One region of the Marinicellulosiphila megalodicopiae genome, then DNA from elsewhere that is predicted to be linked to it. Evidence: predicted binding sites of a transcription regulator. Region 1 holds the regulator's gene; each other region holds the start of a gene.

Evidence for each region. The regulator sigma-54, encoded in region 1, starts transcription at its own class of promoters, with help from an activator protein. The targets are predictions, from matches to a motif close to TGGCACNNNNNTTGCTNT.
Region 2: the regulator sigma-54 is predicted to act here: its motif matches at 1,699-1,716, upstream of flgJ (flagellar assembly peptidoglycan hydrolase FlgJ).
Region 3: the regulator sigma-54 is predicted to act here: its motif matches at 3,981-3,998, upstream of TYM08_RS04125 (CmpA/NrtA family ABC transporter substrate-binding protein).

The regions. Positions count from the first base shown of each region.
Region 1 covers NZ_AP023087.1:2,974,655-2,981,833, reverse strand. Annotated here, with positions in the region: gene mgtE (magnesium transporter) at 1-1,189, opposite strand, end outside; gene TYM08_RS12860 (HPr family phosphocarrier protein) at 1,290-1,559, opposite strand; gene rapZ (RNase adapter RapZ) at 1,562-2,413, opposite strand; gene ptsN (PTS IIA-like nitrogen regulatory protein PtsN) at 2,419-2,868, opposite strand; gene TYM08_RS12845 (RNA polymerase factor sigma-54) at 2,892-4,394, opposite strand; gene lptB (LPS export ABC transporter ATP-binding protein) at 4,416-5,147, opposite strand; gene TYM08_RS12835 (LptA/OstA family protein) at 5,144-5,665, opposite strand; gene lptC (LPS export ABC transporter periplasmic protein LptC) at 5,662-6,270, opposite strand; gene TYM08_RS12825 (KpsF/GutQ family sugar-phosphate isomerase) at 6,267-7,179, opposite strand, start outside.
Region 2 covers NZ_AP023087.1:1,582,865-1,590,043, reverse strand. Annotated here, with positions in the region: gene TYM08_RS06630 (hypothetical protein) at 1-98, opposite strand, end outside; gene TYM08_RS06625 (rhomboid family intramembrane serine protease) at 100-1,506, opposite strand; gene flgJ (flagellar assembly peptidoglycan hydrolase FlgJ) at 1,765-2,799, shown strand; gene flgK (flagellar hook-associated protein FlgK) at 2,799-5,819, shown strand; gene flgL (flagellar hook-associated protein FlgL) at 5,869-7,122, shown strand.
Region 3 covers NZ_AP023087.1:983,913-991,091, forward strand. Annotated here, with positions in the region: gene TYM08_RS04100 (IS30 family transposase) at 1-401, opposite strand, end outside; gene TYM08_RS04105 (GNAT family N-acetyltransferase) at 471-860, opposite strand; gene TYM08_RS04110 (hypothetical protein) at 935-1,135, opposite strand; gene TYM08_RS04115 (transposase) at 2,064-2,819, opposite strand; gene TYM08_RS04120 (hypothetical protein) at 2,892-3,050, opposite strand; gene TYM08_RS04125 (CmpA/NrtA family ABC transporter substrate-binding protein) at 4,185-5,549, shown strand; gene TYM08_RS04130 (ABC transporter permease) at 5,740-6,738, shown strand; gene TYM08_RS04135 (ABC transporter ATP-binding protein) at 6,869-7,179, shown strand, end outside.

The sequences.
Region 1 (7,179 bases):
CGCCAATAATAATGGATAATCCAATGGACGCTTTCCAAAAATATACGGCAATACCAATTACACTTGCCCATAATAAACCATTGTTAAATCCAACAATTAATTCGCGGCCAAGTAACCAGCGAATATTGTTTTTTGAAATGTGCCCCAATGCTAAACCACGAATGACAATCGTTAGTGTTTGAGTACCTGCTATGCCACCCATAGAAGGAGTGAGATTCATCAATACTGCTAGGGCAACAATTTCATCAAGGGTAGCTTCGAATAAAAACGCACAGGCAGAAGCAAATAGTGCAGTTAAAAGGTTGATACCTAACCAAAGAGCGCGTCTCTGCGAGCTTTTAAAAGCAGGTGAAAATGTATCTTCTTCTTCATCTAAGCCCGCAAAAGATAAAACAGTATGATCGGCTTGTTCGCGAATAACATCTAACACGTCATCCACTGTAATCCAGCCAACTAAAGTACCATCATTGGATACAACAGGCGCAGTAACATAGTCGTGACGTTCAAAAAGGTGGGCAACTTCATTTGAAGAGGTGTTAACTTTGATCCCTTCTATGTCCGAATTCATGACTTCACGTACAGTTAAATCTGGCTCATGAGTTAATAACTTACTTAAATGTAAAATACCAACCAGTTTTTCGTGTCGGCTAGTGACAAATACACAATCCATTTGTTCGGGTAAGTCTGAATGCCTACGTAAAAAACGTAAAACCACTTCTAGGGTGATATTTGCTCTTACACTGATGAAGTTTGTGTTCATCAAACCGCCTGCGCAATCTTCATCGTATGAAAGTAATACTTCCATATCTTTTCGATCTTTAGGGGTCATTACTCCAAGTACTTGATCCGAAATACGATCCGGTAACTGTTGAAGTATGTCGGCTAAATCATCGCGCTCTAAATCTTGCGTGGCGGTTTTGATCTTTTCGGGGGAAAGGTTTTTTAAAAATGATGCCTGTAATTCATCATTTAAATAAGGAATGATTTCATATTGAATCGATTCTGTTAAATTTTCCCATATGGCAATTCTTTGATTACTTGGGTTGGATTCAATTATATAAGCTAAATTTGAAGGATTAAGCTCTTGTTCGGTTAATTGTTTGAAAGCAGCAAAATTTTCTTCGAGAATCGATTGATTTAGAAGTAAAGAGTATTGTTCTAATTGCGATTGTTCAAAATGAGATGGCATAATTGAAGTGTAGTGGGCAAAAAACGCGTAAGTGTAGCGATTTGTAAGAGCAGAATAAAGAGAAAGAAAAAGAATCTATGAATATGGAAATAACGCTGGGTTATTCACCTTCATCAAAATAATTATTAAATATGGTTTTTATGGCATCTATTGCAGCTTGTTCGTCTTTTCCTTCAGCACTCACATCCAAAATAGTGCCTTTAGCTGCACCTAGCATCATTACAGTCATGATAGATTTTGCATTAGCGGTTTTGCCTGCTTTATCTAGAAGGATGTTTGAGCTAAATTGATTTGCTACTCCGACCAACTTGGCCGCTGCACGGGCGTGTAATCCAAGTTTGTTGATGACTTCTATTTTTGCTTCAATCAAAATTAATGTCCTAATTCCCTGTGGCGAACTTGAACATTTACATGTTTAGTTTGCATGCCCTTAGTTAATTTTTCTGCTAAATATACAGAACGGTGTTGGCCGCCTGTACATCCTATCGCAACTGTTAAATAAGATCGATTATTTTGTTCAAATTGAGGTATCCATTTTTCAATGAAGCTAAAAATATCAACATACATCTGACTTACTTCTGGCTGTTCCGATAAAAAGTCAATGATAGGCTGGTGTTGTCCTGTATAACTTCTAAGATCGGGATTCCAATAAGGATTAGGTAAACAGCGTACATCAAATACAAAATCAGCGTCGGTGGGAGCCCCGTGTTTAAACCCAAATGAGATAAATTGCAGAGAAAGGTGAGATTGTTCGTGTTTAATAACCCTGTCACGTATCACTGTTCTGAGTTGTTGTTCACTTAACTTTGATGTGTCGATTTTTAATTGAGAAAAATCTTCAAGCGGTTTGAGTATGTATTTTTCAATTTCAATGGCTTCAGATAAGGAGGTATTGTCATTTGTTAAGGGGTGGCGTCGACGATTTGTGCTGAATCGTTTAAATAATGTCTGAGGATCGGCATCTAAGAAAATTAAGTCAGTATCGATGTCTTGAGATAATTCATTATAAGTATGAGCGAATTTTTTTAATGACTTTGCGCTATTACGCGCATCGATACACAATGCAAGATTTTGAATGTCGTCATTTTCTTGTAAATTTTTAGGTAAATCCAACAGCATGGAAACTGGAAAATTATCGATACAGTGGAACTTAGCATCTTCTAATGCTTGTAATGCTGTACTTTTACCTGAACCTGAACGACCACTTAAAATGATTAATTTCATAATAATTAATTACTTAATAGTTCAAAAATTTTTGAAGAATCATTGCAGTCTCTTAAAGCGCTTAAAAAATCGGCTTGGCTGAATTTTTCTGCAATTGCTGCCAAGGTTTGAAGGTGTTCATTAGCGGCTTCAGTTGGAACAAGTAATACAAAAATCAAATCGACTTTTTGGCTATCAAGTGCATCAAAGTCAACAGGATCAGAAAGTTTAAAAAAACTTCCGATCACTTTGTCACAGTTATCTAAGCGGCAATGTGGCATGGCAACACCCATTCCAAATCCAGTGCTTCCAAGTTTTTCTCTTGCAATTAAATGATCAAAGATATGATTTTCATTTAATTGTGTGCAATTTTTAGCAATTTCATGACTAATACTTTGAATTGCGCGTTTTTTACTTGAGCCAAGATCCATGATGTAGGTTCTTTCGGCCGTTAATATATTTTTAAGTTGAATCATAATACAGTCACTAACTCAATCCGTTACATTAAACTTTTTCGTTCATTTGAAGGTGGAATATGCATCGCTTCACGATACTTTGCAATGGTTCTTCGTGCAACTTTAATTCCCTGCTGATCTAATAATGTTGCTAATTTGCTATCACTATAAGGTTTTTTTGTGTTTTCTTCGCTGATTATTTTTTTAATCATTGCTCGAATCGCCGTTGAACTGCACTCTCCGCCATTTGCAGTGGAAACATGGCTAGAGAAGAAATATTTCAATTCAAAAATACCTCTTGGGGTGTGCATGTATTTTTGAGTAGTAACCCTTGAAATGGTGGATTCATGCATGTCGACATCAAGTGCGATATCATGCAATACCAATGGTTTCATAGCTTCTTCGCCATAATCTAGAAATCCACGTTGATGTTCAACAATTTTTGTTGCTACTTTAAGTAACGTTTCATTTCTGCTATGTAAAGATTTAATAAACCACTTGGCATCACTTAAATTTGTTTTTAAATAATCATTATCACTTGAAGCATCATTACGTTTGATTAACTCAGCATACCCACTATTAATGTGTAATTTTGGCGCGATATCTGGATTTAATTCTACTAGCCATTTATTGTTTTCGATATCTTTACGAACAAATACATCTGGAACAACATATTGGGCTTGGTCTTCGGAAATACTGTCCCCTGGGCGAGGGTTAAGCGATTGTATGAGTACTAAAATAGATTGCAACTCAGTATCTTTAAATTTTGTTTTACGTAAGATGTTTTGATAATCACGAGAACCTAATTGAGGAAGGAAGTCTTTAACAATCAATTTCGCTTGTTCTAAATATTCTGTTTGAAGAGGCAGTTGCTTTAGTTGAATTGTTAGGCAGTCACTTAAATCTATGGCGCACACACCAGGTGGATCGAATTGTTGCACCCTATGAAGAACGGCTTCTAGTTCATCTAATTCAAGCATTTGTTCTTCATTCATACCTTCTTCATTTAATTCATTTGAAAGGCCTGAGAAAATTTCTTCAATTGTGGATTTTAAATATCCGTCATTTCCACAGGATTCAATTATCGATTCAGCAATGATTCGATCACGAGTATTCATCGGGGTTAAGTTTAATTGCCAAAATAAGTGATCTTGTAAATCCTCAGTTTCACTTCGAAAGCTATCAAAATTAATATCGTCACCAGAAGGTGCTGACATATTTGTGGGTAGATTTGGATAAATATCGTCCCATGAAGTATCAACCGCTAATTCGTCAGGGATATTTTCTTCCCATTGTGAATCTGTTTCTTCTATTTTATTGGGTTCGGATATTTCATTTTCAGCACTTTTTTGTGAATTTTGATCTTGTTCATTGTTATTTGCAGAAGGCTCTTCGTCATTTACTTCAAGCATTGGATTGGATTCAAGTACTTGTTGGATCTCTTGTTGCAAATCGAGCGTGGAAAGTTGTAATAAACGGATGGCTTGTTGAAGCTGGGGAGTCATCGTAAGATGCTGGCCCATTTTTAATTGAAGTGAAGTTTTCATATTTTATTATAATTACTCTGATTACAACGTAAACTGTTCGCCTAAATAAATATCTTTAACTAATTGGTTTTGCAAAACGCTGTTTGCATCGCCACTAGCAATAATGTGACCATTACCGACAATATACGCTTTTTCACAGATATCAAGCGTTTCTCGCACATTATGATCAGTAATTAACACACCGATGCCTTTGTTGCTTAATTGTTTGACGATATCTTTAATATCGTTTACAGAAATAGGATCGACACCTGCAAAGGGTTCATCAAGTAAAATAAATGCAGGATCCATCGCTAATGCACGAGCAATTTCAACCCGTCTTCTTTCTCCGCCGGACAATGCCATGCCAAGCGATTTACGTATATGTTGAATATTAAACTCATTCAATAATGATTCAAGCTTTTGTTTTTGTTCAGTTTTACTAAAATTCTTTCTTGTTTGAAGTATAGCTAAAATATTATCTTCAACTGATAATTTTCTAAAAACGCATGCTTCTTGAGGTAAGTACCCTAGCCCTTTTTGAGCTCGAATATGCATTGGTTGTTGACTGATGTCTATATTATTGATGAAAATTTGACCTTTATCCTGATTCACCAAACCTACTATCATATAAAAACATGTAGTTTTCCCCGCACCATTGGGACCTAGTAAACCGACAACTTGCCCTTGTTCAACTTCAATAGACACATCAATAACAACCGGGCGTTTGGAATAGGTCTTTGCTAAATTTTTAGCGATTAAAGTACGTGTACTCATTGCACTATCTCTTGTGAATCATAAACCGTTTCACAAAAACTATCGGGCTTGGACAGGTCACTTGAACATTCCCTAGTTGATCCATCAAGTGCATAGGTGATTTTATGACCTTTAGTGTAGTTGGTGCCAAAAGTGATTTTGGCATGGGTTTGAGCAATAATGAGCCCTGTGATGACTTCATAGGTAATGTGATCAGCAGTAACAACGATGCGTTGTTGTTTTTCATTGGTTAATTCAATCTGAGCAGGGCTGCCTTTTACATCCAAAAATTGAGTGGTGCTGGTTTCTAGATCGCGGTGATCTTCTAAAATATCTCCAATTATTTTAATTTCCGCATTGCTTGCTACTGCTTTTAAATGAATGGTTAAAAGCTCATTTTCTAATTCGCGGATGCTTGTTGATTTTGCAAGAATTTGGAATGTTTGCGCAAAAATTACCGGGCTGATTACTAAAAAAGACACAATTAAAAAAAATGATCTAAGTAGTGAACAGAAGTGTTTTTTATTTTTAAAAGTCATAATGAGTTGTCGCCTTCTAAAACATTAAATCTTACGTTATTATGAAGTTGGATATCGATTTTATTTGAAATCAAACTAACATCGAACCCTGTCGCTTCAGTTGTATTATCTTGTTGCCAAATAATAATGTCCGCATCACTAGATGCAGTATTATTGATGACATCATAATTTAACCAATCAGTATTAAAAGAAATTTCAGAACCAATTGTTCGATTACCTTCTACGTTTCCAATCACTTCAATAATATTTGGTTGGTTGATTTGTGCTTGATCTGAAGTAATGACCCAATTTAAAACAGAGGACTGGCTTTTTTGGTTATGTTGTTTTGAGAAAAAATAAAACTGAGGGTTTGAAAATTCTTGTTTGTTTGAATTATATTGAGTAAATACTTCAGCTTTGATGTCGATTTTTTTTACCCCTATTTCATCATATTGTGTCTGATATATGTTGATTGCACTCAATTTAATGTCACTTGCGCTATTTTTAGGAATTAAATCAGTATCATTGATATTTGATTGTTTAAAATTAAATACAATTAATGTGTAGCTGATACAAATAATGATGCCATAAATAAAAAGTTTTGAAAATTGAGACTTTGTTATCACGCAACCCCCGCTCTTATTAAATCGTGTAAATGTATAATTCCAGCAATGTTTTGATCTGAATCGACACAAATTAAGCTAGTTATACTTTTTTCTTCCATTTGAAATAAAGCTTGAGCGGCTAAAGTTTCCATGGATATTGTACTTGGCGCAGCGTGCATTACTTCATCAATTAACGATTCGTGAAATGATATATTTTGTGCAATTGAGCGTCTTAAATCGCCATCTGTATAAATACCAACAAGTTGATCCTGAGCATCAACTACACAGGTCATACCTTTGCCTTTTGCGCTCATTTCTAACAATGCGTCAGTAAAGCTATCCCCTAAGCATACTTTAGGGATTTGATCGCCGGTGGCCATAATTTGGCTGACTTTTAATAGTAGTTTTTTACCCAAAGAACCGCCAGGATGAGAAAACGCAAAATCATCGGCACTGAAACCACGTGCTTCCATTAATGCTATAGCTAATGCATCACCTAACACTAATGTCGCCGTTGTACTTGATGTCGGCGCAAGATTTAAAGGGCAGGCTTCTTGGGTCACTTGGTTATTTAAATGAAAGTCACTGGCTTGAGCTAGGGTCGAATCATTTTTACTAGTGATAGATATCAATTTAACTCCCATTCTTTTTAATAATGGGATAATAGATACCACTTCTTGAACTTCACCTGAATTAGAAAGTGCGATGACAATATCTTTGCTTGTAATCATCCCCATATCACCATGACTGGCTTCTCCTGGGTGGACAAATGAGCATGGAGTGCCAGTACTTGCAAAGGTTGCGGCCATTTTATTGCCAATATGTCCTGATTTACCCATACCAGTGACAATTACTCGCCCTTGGCAATTTAAAATTAATTGGCAGGCGTTCAGGAAATCTTCAGTTATACTTTGCGATAATGATGCTATG
Region 2 (7,179 bases), 1.4 Mb from region 1:
TATTCGCTCACATCTGTACATTGGTCACAACAATCCACATTACAAACTTTGCAAAAATAGGTCGCGTCTTTACTTGGGTGGTATTTGCAATGAATCATGTTACATTCCCTGAGCGTGAATAGATTGAGCTAACTTTAAGTATTTTATTCGTTTAGGTTGATTATTTTGTTCAGCAAATTCTTTAGCTAGTTTTTGTAGTAATGCAATAATCGAATCGTCATTTTTGTTTTCTACTAGATGTACAGTAATTTCTTCAGCGTGTTGTAAATCTTTATAATCGCATAAACGCCACGCTAATCGGCGTAACTTTTCTAAATCCATTTGATTTTTTACTTCTGAATTATTTGACCAAATATTAGCAATTGTAGGTAAATTTTTATTTTCGATTTTCTTTTGCGATAGCAAATTTATAGCAAGTCGTGTTCTGCTATTTTTAGCCTCTTGCGTCTGTTGCAGACCAAGCATATGGTAATGAATTAACTTTAAATTTTCATCGTCTTCATATTCCATTTGATAAGTACGAATTAATCGACTTGCCTCTTTAAATCGATAAGCTTCAATGCGATTATAAATAGCATCAAGTTTTTGCAAACGCTCAAATTCAACATCATCTTCTTCGATATATTCGATATCAATTGTTTTAGGATATATTAATTGCACTCCCCCCAAACAAATCGCACCAGTTACAAACCCACCAGCATGGGCCATAAACGCGACATTCGATCCTTCCATAGTCAAATATTGATAGATTTCATTTGCAATATAAATGGGTAAAATTAATAACGCGGGTGCTTTAAAGTATCCAACGAAAAAATAAAACCAATAAAAAAACTCTATCTTTTTGAGTTTAAAAACAACAAGATACATTGCCATCACACCAGAAATGGCCCCTGACGCACCAATCAACGCAGTAGTACTATTTAAATCAAATAATGCAAAAGCGAATACAGCCCCAATGCCCGAAATCATATAAAATAATAAAAAACGTAAATGCCCAATAGCTGCTTCTACTGCAAACCCACACAGTACCAAGAAAAATAAATTACCCAACAAGTGAAATATATCCCCATGTAAAAACATATGAGTAAATACACGAGTGATTTCGAAATTACTGGGTATATAACCAAATGACGATGCACTGTTTGATAATATTAATTTTTGAATTTCATCTCTTTGATAAAAATAATTATCATATTGCCATTGATCCATTTCAATATAAGAATTTTCCTTAAAATAAATATAAAACTCATCGTCAAATAAAATTTCGTAAGGAGTGATTTGATCCACTGAATCATAGTAATCAGGATAATAATCAAAATAAGCAGATCGTTCATTTGCAAAAAAATTGGTTTGTCCTTGAGTGTATTGATGTAAAGCATCAGAATATTTTTTAGCATCTTGAGTTTGATACAAAAAAAATACAGCAATATTTAAAAAAACAATACTCATTAACACTATTGGCGCACGCAACCAATCTAAGCGTTTTTCAGTAGGTAATAGAATCATGCACTTTTCCTAAGTTAAATTTTAAATCGCTAATTTACGCATTGTGACAGATTTCACATTATTTTCCAACGAGTGAAATTCGATTCACCCTATTCTACCAGCGTTTTATCTAACTTAATGTCCTTTAACTGTAAATTAAATGCTACTTACCGTATGGATATTTTATTTTTACACTCATTGAGTTTAATTATTAGGAACAGCTTTTGCTTTGGAAGATATATCTTTGACAATCTGCCCACAGCGGCAAAAGTTGGCCACATGACAGCAAATATTGACCGTGCCTTTGTCTACAATGACTTAGCAGGATTAAACAGCTTAAAAACACAAAGTAAAAGTGATGAAGATGGCGCTTTACAACAAGTGGCAAAGCAATTCGAATCAATGTTTGTGAACATGATGCTCAGCTCTATGCGCCAAGCAAACGAAGTATTAGGTAAAGATTCTATGTTTAACTCGCAAGAGACGGATTTTTATCAGGACATGTATGATGAACAATTAAGTTTAACTCTGTCCCAACAAGGTGGATTCGGCGTTGCTGATGTTTTATACGAACAATTAAAATCAAAAGCATCAAGCCCTGAAGATTTAGCATCCATTCAATTAAATACTATTGATGAAGCAAATCAAGGCTTTAATCTTGGTGACAACTCCATTCGAACACTGAACGATAAAGATTACAAAGGATTAGATCATTATAAACATTTAAATCCATTGGATATTTTTATTAATAAACCCAAACTTGGAAAAACCGATTCAACCGCTCAAGAATATCATGAAAAACGCACCATTGACTCACCTATGGATTTTGTAAAAACACTCTGGCCAATGGCAAAAGATGCAGCAGAAAACTTAAATATCAATCCTAAAATTTTATTAGCTCAAGCAGCATTAGAAACCGGATGGGGTCAAAAAATATTTAACAATAATGATGGAGAAATAAGTTTTAATTTATTTGGTATTAAAAGCAAAGATTCATGGGAAGGCAAAACAGCAGAAGTCATGACTCATGAATATGAAAACGGAATCAAAAAAAATGTAATGGATGAGTTTAGAGTCTATGATAATTTTTCTGAATCGTTTAAAGATTATGTTGAATTTATTAAAGGCAGTGAACGTTATCAAAATGCCCTAGCCAACCCAAATCAATACATTGAAAATATTCAACAATCTGGGTACGCAACGGATCCTAATTATAGCCAAAAAATTCGCGCCATCTCCAAAAGCGCCATGTTTAATGAAATGATTTTGGCGATGGATATCTCAAGCAGTGATACTGATAAAGGAGAGTTCTAATGAGCGTTTCTTTATTGAGTATCGGTATTTCAGGCTTGCAAGCCAATCAAAAGCAACTTGCAACAACTGGGCATAATATTTCAAATGCCACAACCGCAGGCTACACAAGACAAGAAGTGGTAACTCATACAGCCAATGCTCAATACACTGGCGCAGGCTATATTGGCGCAGGGGTGGAAGTCACTCAAATTAGACGCATTACAGATGAATTTTTAACTGCCGAAATTCGCGACAGCACTCAAAGTTTTAATTCTCTGGAATCTTACGAAACCAATGTCGAACAGATAGATCGATTAATGGCGGATGAACGAACGGGTTTGACTCCCGCATTGGCTGAATTTTTTGCAGCAGCACAATCCTCGGCAGATAATCCAGCTTACATTCCAACAAGACAGGTATTTATTGGACAAGCTCAGTCATTAGCTGATCGATTTAATACCATTCATGAAAAACTCAATTCACAAAACGAAGTCATAAACGGGCAAGTGTTGGCATTAACAGATGAAATTAATGTGCTTGCAGAAGGCATTGCTGAGTTAAATCAAAGTATTGCATTTTCAACAGGGAATTTAGATTACAAAGCGCCTAATGACTTACTAGACAAACGAGATGAATTGGTAAGAGAGTTATCCGAAAAGATCAATATTGAAGTAATTGATAACGATGGTATTTACGATATTTCAATAGGTAATGGGCAGTCATTGGTTTTGAAATTTGATACAGGACGGTTGGACACCATTGCTGGAGATACTGATCCATCAAGAAAAGATGTCACGTTCACTTCTCCTACTGAACAATTAAATTTAACTGAAAAAATTACTGGGGGACAACTAGGCGGATTACTTACTTTTCGTGCTCAAATGTTAGATACCTCTATGAATGCCCTTGGTCGTGTTGCCATTGCTATTTCTTCTGAATTAAACGAACAACACAGACTAGGCTTGGATCTAGATGGGAATTTTGGTGAGGATATTTTTCAAGATTTAAACGCACCTGAATTAACTCGTGATCGTGTTCAAGCAAGTAGCGAAAATCAAATGCCCAATGACAGAATACTAAGCGTAGAGATCACCGACAATACACTGCTGACTACTTCAGATTATGAATTGAAATTCACTGGCCCAAAAGATTTTGAATATAAAGTAACAAGAATCAGCGATGATACCGTTGTAAAAGAAGGCGCATTTATGGGGTCTTTCCCTGAAAGCATAGAGTTTGAAGGCTTAAAACTCACTTTAGAAGCAGGGTCGTTTCAAGCAAAAGATGTGTTTCGAATTCAACCATTACGCCATGCAGCCGCACAATTTAAAGCTGTCATTGCTGAACCCTCTCAAGTTGCCCTTGCAATGCCAGTCAAAGCAAGCACTAGTTTAGGCAATCAAGGCTCTGGAGTGATTGACCAAGGTGTCATGATCAGTAAAGATACTGCCATGTTTAAAGAAGGCAATGATTTATCTCCTCCTTTAATTGTTGTGTTTGAAAGTGATAATCGGTATTCCATTTTTGACAACACAGACCCGTTAAATCCAAAATCGTTAAACCCGCCCTTGGAACATTTAAACTTTGTGCCAGGAGTAAGTAACGCAATTATGCCCGAGGATGATGGCTCAACATTATTGCAATCTTTTCGAGGTGGGTTACCTGTAAGGCCATTTTATCAAGATGTGAATGACGAAGTCACAACCCCAACCAATGGTTTTAACCCTGAACGCATTTATATTTCTAGAACTGACCCAATCACTAAAGTTGTAACTCAAGATCCTGTACTTTCATTGCCTGGAGGATTGCCGGCCAATGAAACCGCTGCACGATTAAATACCATTGAAGGCGTGAATGCTCGTGCAAGTAATCAAGTTGTGATGACAAATTTCACTTCTGGCACCCCACCCTATGCCCCTGACAATCCTATGGATATTTACATCAATGGTGTTGAAATCACTCAAACAAATTTCGGTCCGTCTCAAAGTGATTTTTTAGCAGGTTTTGAAGAGATCGTACCAGACCCCATTACGCCGGATTTTATTGCAAATCGAATCAACCATAATGTCGAATTACAAAATCTAGGATTTACTGCGAAAAGTGACGGTGAAACAGTGACCATTTTTCAACATATTGGATTAGATATTGAAATTGAAATGAAAGGTGATCGCAGCGATCCATCGTTATCGGTGCCTGGAGATAGCTTTGAAGTTGGCAATGGGGAGTTGATCAATTTAACCAATGTTGGCGAGAGTACGCGCGGTTTATTATCTAAAAATGCAGGGTTTAATTTTGATGATGCAGGACCTTATTTATACGAATTTAATCTACCAGGTTACGGCACAAAACAAATTGAGATCACCGGTTCGTTTGCAACTGGCGATGAAGTCATGCAAGCAATTCACGAACAAATTAATGAACAAATTCCCTACCCTGCCGATATAAAAGTATCAATCACTAATAAAGGCAACTTAAGTTTTCAAACGTTTCAAACCTTAAAGGGCTGGAGCACCAATGATTCTGAAAAAATCACCATTGGGGGCAAACTTGATGTGGTTTTAGCTGACGGACTGACGATGAACACTGAACCACCTTTTGGTAATTTATTCTCAGGCACTCCCGAAGCACTTCCCATTTTTCCTGGATTTCAATTTAATATTAATGGGCGCCCAGAAGAAGGCGATCAATTTACAATTGATTTTAACCACGATGGATCCAGTGATAATCGAAATGCATTGCAAATGGTTGCGATTGAATTAAAAGATGTGTTGAACAAACAAAATGGTGGACAGACATTAAATGAATCGTACTCAGAATTAGTCAGCAAAGTCGGTACAAGAACGCGACAAATACAAATTAATAAAGAAGCCGCACAATCGGTTTTAGAACAAAACACCAATGATCGTGATGCTGTAAGTGGCGTCAATTTAGATGAAGAAGCAGCCAAACTCATTCGTTTTGAAACGGCGTATAATGCTGCTGCTCAAGTAATCAAAATTGCACAATCATTATTTGATACGCTGATTTCAACTTTCAGATAATCATTATCAGATAACCATTAATTGAACAGATAATTTAAGCGAGACTGCTATGACAGGACGTATTTCAACCAATCAAATTTTTGGTCAGGGTATCAATAAAATGATGTCACTCACTCAGGCGGTGAATGACACGCAATTAAAAATTTCAACAGGTAAGCGAATTTTAACCCCCGCAGATGATCCTGTCGCGTCTACTCGTGTGCTACAACTTGACCAAGAAATTGCTTTGACTAATCAATATCAAAATAACACCATTTATGTCACATCACGCTTACAACAAGAAGAAGGCATTATTTCAGGCATTGAAGATGGCATTTCAAGAATCAGAGAATTAACGGTTGCAGCAGGTAACGGCGCGTACACGATGGATGATCGAAAATCCATTGCACTTGAAGTCAAACAACGTGTTGAAGAATTATTCACCAACATGAACAAAAAAGATTCAAATGGTGAATATTTATTTTCTGGATTTAATGGACAAACACAACCCTTTGTTAAAAATCCAGGTGGTGGATACAAATATCAAGGTGATGAAGGACAGCGATTTTTACAAATTGCCACCACAACCACAGTTGCAACCAGTGATTCAGGAAAATCATTATTTTTAGATATTGACGCCACGAAAAATACATTTAATACCTACGGGTTTGATACCAACACAGGTAAACCGACACCAGTAATTTCCTCTGGCATCACAACAGACCAAGAAAAACTTGATGCGTTATTTCCAGATGATGCAATTATAGAATTTAATCACGAGTTTGATGTAGAGCCTCCAAAAGCCAATTACACCGTTAGAAGACGCAGCGATAATCATGTGATAGACGGCTTAAATAATGTGCCTTTTTCAAGTAATGGCACCATTGAGTTTTCAGGCATGCAAATATCCATTACAGGCTCACCCAATACTGGGGACAACTTTGTAATTCAAACCACGCAAAAACAGGGCATTTTAGATACCTTTGAAAAATTCTTATACGGCCTTGAAAACCTGGAAGATAATCCAGATGACAGAAATACCTTAAGCAATTTACTGGATGACACGCTAACAAATTTGGATAGCACAACGGTTAATATTTCTGAAGTTCGCGCGCAAATCGGTGCAAGACTTAACACAACGGAATCTACGGAAAACTTACATGCCGAATTAAAACTAGTGGCACAAGAAGTAAGATCCAAAATTGCAGACATCGATTTTGCTGAGGCCGTCAGTCAATTACAAATGGAAAGTTTTGTTTTAGAGGCTTCTCAACAATCTTACGCAAAAGTCACTGCATTAAGTTTGTTTGATTATTTAAGGTAAATGCTTTTAATTTTCACTTGAATTTAAACGCGTTTAGCACAACAATTCGTCCTTTTA
Region 3 (7,179 bases), 2.0 Mb from region 1:
CCAACTCGACGAAGGTGTGTGTATAAATCACCACCTGCACGCTTATCTTTCCAAATATGAATATAGATGCTTTCGTGGCTGATGAGTGTCGCCTCATCTTTAAGAAGCCAATTTGAGATTTGTTCAGGGCTCCAATCCAATCTAATTTTAGTCTCTATAGTTAAGATCAATTCTTTAGTCATCTTTGTTGGTTTACAAGCATTTTTCCTTCGATTATCAGTCAATATCTGTGCTTGTTTGTACCGATAACCGCGTTCGCCTGTGTTGCGTTTAAGCTCTCGACTAATTGTGGATTGATTGACATTAATAATTTCTGCAATTTTTCTTTGTGAAAAATCACTTTTAATTAATGCGTAGATCTGGCATCTTTGTTCATAGGTTAGCTGTGGGTTTATACTCATAATCACTTCATCTCTTGCCGGAGAAAAAGATTATGAGCTTACCTTCAGCTGACCTCTTTTTCTACCTTGTTAGATGATGCACTTCGGATTTGAATCCGCGTTTTGCCAAAAAGCATTAGCTAAAGAATTACTTTTAAATACAAAAATATGAGTTTTTTGAATGCCTAGCTGCAAAAGTGAATCGATACAACTATTCAATAACTGTTCACCAAAGCCTTGGTTTCGATACTTAGGTAACACAAGTAAATGCTGTAAATAACCCCGTCTACCATCATGACCGCACATCACACAGCCAATAATCTTATCATCAATAACTTTAACAAAATTTAAAAGTGGATTACGTTCTAAATAAACCTGAGTACTCTCAAAAGAATCCGCTTCTCTTACAGTTACTCCAGGTGTGTTTGAAAATAGCTCAATTACTAACCCATGGTCGTGTATGGTCATTTCTCTTATCATAATTGTTCTTTTTAATTTTGTATGTGTGACTATGGATGGAGGGATAAAGACTTAAAACAAGGTGTTTTTAGTAATTATCTGGCAAGTTCAGTGAAAAATAAAGCTGTAAATATTAATGTGGCAATGGTGCCGCCCCATTTTAATACTGGCTGTAATTTACTCCACCATTCTTTTTTATCATCAGGTGTATTCATAGGAATTATTTCCCACCCAATTAAAGCAACGGCTAATGACACGCCGATATCAATTAATAAACTTAAACTATCTGCATTCATGGAGTACCTTACTTATAATTAATGGATCTTTTTGTGTGATACTGTACGAAGGGAAATATAAAAAAGCAAAGTGTTTTTATCGGATTTAATATGCTTATTTATTAGGTTTGTTTTGCAAGAGATATAACTAAGATATACCAAGACACACTGAATAAGCAACAAAACGTCACAAAACTAGGATGGCGAAATAACCGTATTAAACAATTATTTAAAAATGATTAATTAATTCAAAAAAATAATATTTAAGAAGGAGAATTATGCCAATTTTCAGAAAGAAACTCGTATCTTTAGAGGCCACACCATATTACCATCTGATAAGCCGCTGCTGTAGGCGATGCTACATTTTGGGTCTGGATTCGGTTACGAAAAAGGATTATTCACATAGGCAAGAATGGATTGAAAATCGTTTAGAGGAGTTGCCAACAATCTTTAATATAAAAATAGAATCGTATGCGATTATGTTAAATCAATAAAATATCTGGAATATTTTTTCATGAGCAAAGCGAACCTGAAGGGGGTAGACAGGATCTCTTAAGTATTTCCATTTAGTTGTATTTGTAGATCTTGATGCTTCTAAAAACCTGAGCGATCTTCAGGTAATCGAACGCTGGCATAAGGTTTACAAAGGCACAGTGTTAACTCAAAAATACGTTAAAGGTGAGCTTTTATCAGGAACAACAAGGAACAACAAGCAAGGAACAACAAGGACAGGCAACTAAATAAAAACCAATGACATCTAAAAATAAATAAGGCACATATTTTAGAAAATATGATGCCTTAACAAATTAATTTGTTAAAAAATAGATCACACAGAGGGAATTGCTACAATTATCGAGCATTGCTCAAATCGAAGGCGCAGGGAATTCAATCAAAATTTATTGATTCGAATAAAAGCTAATAAAATATGTATGAATAATAAAAAAGGAAGCTAAAGCCCAAGAACACTTAATGATTTCACCCAGCCACAAGCTCGCTTGAGTCCAAATTTAGAAAAATGCTGATCGATACTGGATGCTTTGCCAATTAAGTTAGCAAAGCTATTGTTGATATTCAGTGACGCATTTAAAAACAACGTTTCGGACAAATCGAGTCGAGTTAATATGTCGGGTAATTCACTATCGATTTTTCCTTTTTTACTTTCTGCACATTGTTTTCCTGTCCAGTCTACTAATTCTAAATACGCCTTAGTTGAAATTTGAATGTGGGTTTTACAGTGTTTTGAAAGAGGTAATAAATCATTCGGTTGATCTTTTACTAGATTAGAATGGTTTGATTTTTTAAAGCACTCACTTCTTTTTTTGATTGATGTATATTCAGATTCTTCAGGTGTTTTAGTCATTTGAGCGCGCACAGGATTTAAATCTACATAAACCATGGCGGCTAATAATCCTTCATCGTCTAAAATCGCTTTTGATTTATATCGACCCTCCCAAAATTTGCCTGTGCAGTTATCTTCAATATTTGAGAGTCTAGAAATCGGCTCATTAATATTTTTCATAAACCAACCAATATTAATCAATCGATTACGCCAAATTTCAACGGTTTCGGCTAGCAAAATACTTTCTTGTGGGTTGAGTTTAGAGCCATCTAAAAACGCTCTAGATATCATCGTACCCGTATACAATTGATGCCAGCGCTTGATTACCTCGGCAGCAGACCAAGACTCAGCCTGTTTAACGTTCACGCTAATCACCAAATGATAATGGTTATTCATGATTGCATATGAGGCGATATCAATTGCAAATATGCTGGGAAGTTACAATAAAATATCTTCAACCCATGCACGGCGATGCTCAAAATCTTGGTTGGTATACTCATCTTTACCGCACAGAAATGCGCGACGCACGCAACGGCAGGTAATTAAGTATTTTGTAGTAGCAGTATAATTTACTAGGCGTTTTCTCGCTTTTGTCATGTTGATTCCTAATTGATTAATCAAATGACAACAAATTCAATCCATTTGAATTATGTTGTCTTTATATTTATAAAATGATAGATCGATTGTGAGGGTTGTCAAATTATTTTAATTAGCCTGTCCTTTTTAGTTCATATTTTATGTAGGTTCCGGATGTATTCGGAAAAACTAAGCCAATCATTCAAAAAACAAAATTTGTAAAAAAACTCACAATGAATCCCGAGCCTACAGTGTAGAAAATAATCTTTTCTGTAGGTTCCGGATTTATTCGGAAAAACTATCCAGATCATTCAAAAAAAATTTGTTGAAACCCTCGGAATGAATCCCGAGCCTACAGTGTTGAAAATAATCTTTTATGTAGGTTCCGGATTCATTCGGAAAAAAACTAACCCAATGATTCAAAAAACAAAATTTATAAAAACCCTCACAATGAATCCCGAGCCTACAGTGTAAAAAATAATCTTTTATGTAGGTTCCGGATTCATTCGAAAAACTAACCCAATGATTCAAAAAAACAAAATTTGATGTCACTACAATACACTACAGGGAACCAAGGGCCTTTAATCATTTTAATAGAAACAACAGCTGGCGGGTTGTAAGCAATATTCTCAACAATCATTGCACGACCTTCCTTATCAATTACTTCAAGGTATAAATCCTTCTCAATTTTATTTCAATTAATGAATAGGATTTAGGAAATGGATTCCAATTAAGTCTTATTGAAAAGTCTTGAGTGATATCAAAAAGAGACGCTTGTCAGGATTTAAGAGGAGGTGCACTTTTTTAGCGCACCAAAATGAAACTCGATTCATTTTTTTATTGTTTTTAGCGCTTTAAAATTCTAAATAATTAGAAGGTTTTAAAATATTATACGCTATAACCCTTTAAATATGGCTGTTATAGGCTGTTTATAATGTTTTTAATTTAACTTGGCATAGTAAATGCTTTTGTATATGAGATTTGAAAAATTCTACTTTTTTATCAATGGCGATAGAAAGGTCAAAAGCAAAACGAAGTCGTTTTGTAACAAGCAAAGACGCTTATTCGTTACTTCTTAATTGAAGTGGGCGAATAGGCGTTTTTTTTTGGCTAAAAAAAGCCATCAATTAAAAAATTAAATAACGAGGAAATACCATGAAGTGGTTAAAACCGATACAAACAGTTTTATTAGGTGCAGCAGTGAGTGTGTCATTCAATGCAAATGCAGAATTAGGATACCCAGAAAAAGAGGAGCTAACATTTGGTTTTATTAAACTGACCGATATGGCTCCAATTGCCATTGCCTATGAAAATGGATACTTTGAAGAAGAGGGTTTGTATGTGACGATTGAGGCGCAAGCTAACTGGAAAGTATTGCTAGATGGTGTGATCGATGGTCGTTTAGATGGTGCACATATGTTAGCAGGACAGCCAATTGCTGCAACGATGGGTTATGGTACGAAAGCTAATATTATTACGCCGTTTTCAATGGATTTAAACGGTAATGCAATTACAGTATCTAATGATATTTGGGCACAAATGTTACCAAATATTCCTAAGCAAGCAGACGGAAAACCGGTTCATCCTATTAAGGCAGATTCATTAAAACCGGTTATTGAAAAATATAAAGATGAAGGAAAGCCATTTAATATGGGTATGGTATTTCCTGTATCCACACATAACTACGAGTTACGTTATTGGTTAGCAGCAGGTGGAATTCACCCTGGTTTTTATGCGCCACATAATGGTGATACTTCAGGAAAAATTAGTGCAGATGCATTTTTATCTGTCACACCACCGCCACAAATGCCTGCCACTTTAGAAGCTGGAACTATTTATGGTTACTGCGTGGGAGAACCTTGGAATCAGCAAGCTGTATTTAAAGGTATCGGTGTTCCAGTTGTTACGGATTACGAAATCTGGAAAAACAATCCAGAAAAAGTTTTCGGAATCACAGAAGAGTTTGCTGAAAAATACCCAAATACAACGATTCGTTTAACACGTGCATTAATTCGTGCGGCAATGTGGTTGGATGCTGAAAATAATAAAAATCGCCCAGCGGCTGTTAAAATTTTATCGCAATCAAATTACGTGGGTGCAGATTACGAAGTGATTGCAAATTCAATGACAGGCACATTTGAATATGAAAAAGGTGATAAGCGTTCAGTACCTGATTTCAATGTGTTTTTCCGTTATAACGCAACTTACCCATATTATTCTGATGCAGTTTGGTACTTAACTCAAATGCGTCGTTGGGGGCAAATATCTGAAGATAAGTCTGATCAATGGTACGACGATTTAGCAAAACAAGTGTACCGTCCTGATCTATATGAGTTAGCTGCACAATCTTTAATAGATGAAGGGTTAGCAAAAGCATCTGAATTTCCTGATTTTAAAACTGAAGATGGTTACCGTGACCCTCAAAAACATTTCATTGATGACATTGTTTATGATGGTAAAACTCCTAACGCTTACATCAATAAATTCAGTATTGGTTTAAAACAAGGGGACAAACTTTAAATAAAAATGACACTTATTAATTAATAGAAGAATTAATGGAAGCATTAATAATAAGTGTCAAAGGCTTTAAGCAGTAGCGTTTAACCTGCCCGGAAAAATGCTGCTGCTTTATTTATAAGATGTAAATCGAATCTTAATTACTAGAAATGTACTGGAAATAACGATTCAAATAAGAGGTTAGATATTTATCATGACAACTGAAACAATAATTGAGACACCTAAAAAGCAAAGAATTGCTGATTGGTTTAAAGCGTTAGATCGTAATACACCGTCAATTATTAAAGCTATTTTAGCGCCATGTATTGGAATATTAATTTTTTTATTGGTTTGGTCTGCTGCGGCATCCAATATCAATACGTCCTTGGGGAAATTTCCAGGGCCTAGTGCTGTAATGGAACAATTCAGTTCATTATATGAAGAGCATAAAACTGAACGCCAAAAAGAAGACGCATTTATGGTGCGCCAAGAAACGAGAAATAATGAACGGTTAGCAAAAGATCCAAGTTATGAGATAAAAACAAGAAGTTACCCTGGTAAAGAAACATTTATTGATCAAATATTTACAAGTTTAATTACCGTTATGAGTGGTTTTTTAGTTGGGGCTATTATCGCTGTGCCTCTAGGTATTGCAATCGGACTGAACAAATTTATAAGAAATGGTGTGGATCCAATTATTCAAGTATTTAAACCAGTATCACCGCTGGCATGGCTGCCATTGGTAACCATTGTAGTGAGCGCATTGTATGTAAGTGATGATCCGATGTTTGCAAAATCATTTATTGTTTCGATGATTACAGTGACATTATGCTGTATTTGGCCAATGGTCATTAACACAGCTGTGGGTGTTTCAAGTATTGATCAAGATTTAGTGAATGTCAGTAAAGTATTGCGTTTACCTGCTTTAAAACACGTTCAAAAAATAGTATTACCTGCCTCCATTCCAATGATTTTTACGGGTATGCGTTTATCTTTGGGTATTGCTTGGATGGTGTTAATTGCCGCAGAAATGTTGGCGCAAAACCCAGGGCTTGGAAAGTTTGTTTGGGATGAATTCCAAAATGGCAGCTCAAATTCATTGGCAAGAATCATGACAGCAGTATTTGTTATTGGGTTTATAGGCTTTTTACTTGACCGCGCAATGCTTCAACTTCAACGCTTTTTCTCTTGGGATAAAAGTACAGCAAACTAATTAGGTGAATCTTATGAATGATATTTTAAGCACGACTCCAAGCACGACTCCAAGCACGACTCCAAGCACGACTCCAAGCACTACCCCAAATAAAGTAAGTGATATTATTTTAGATATCAGTGATATCGATATGACTTTTCCAACACCCAATGGTGATTTTACAGCGTTAAAAGATGTTTCATTAAAATTAAAAAAAGGAGAGTTCGTTTCATTAATTGGACACTCAGGTTGTGGTAAATCAACCGTGTTAAATGTGGTTGCCGGACTTTATCAAGCGACAAAAGGAGGTGTGATTTTAAATGGTAAAGAAGTTACAGAGCCAGGTCCTGAGCGTGCTGTTGTGTTTCAAAATCATTCATTGCTACCATGGCTAAGTGCTTTTCAAAATGTTGAATTAGCCGTTGATCAGGTTTTTGGTAAAGAGAAATCAAAAGCAGAAAA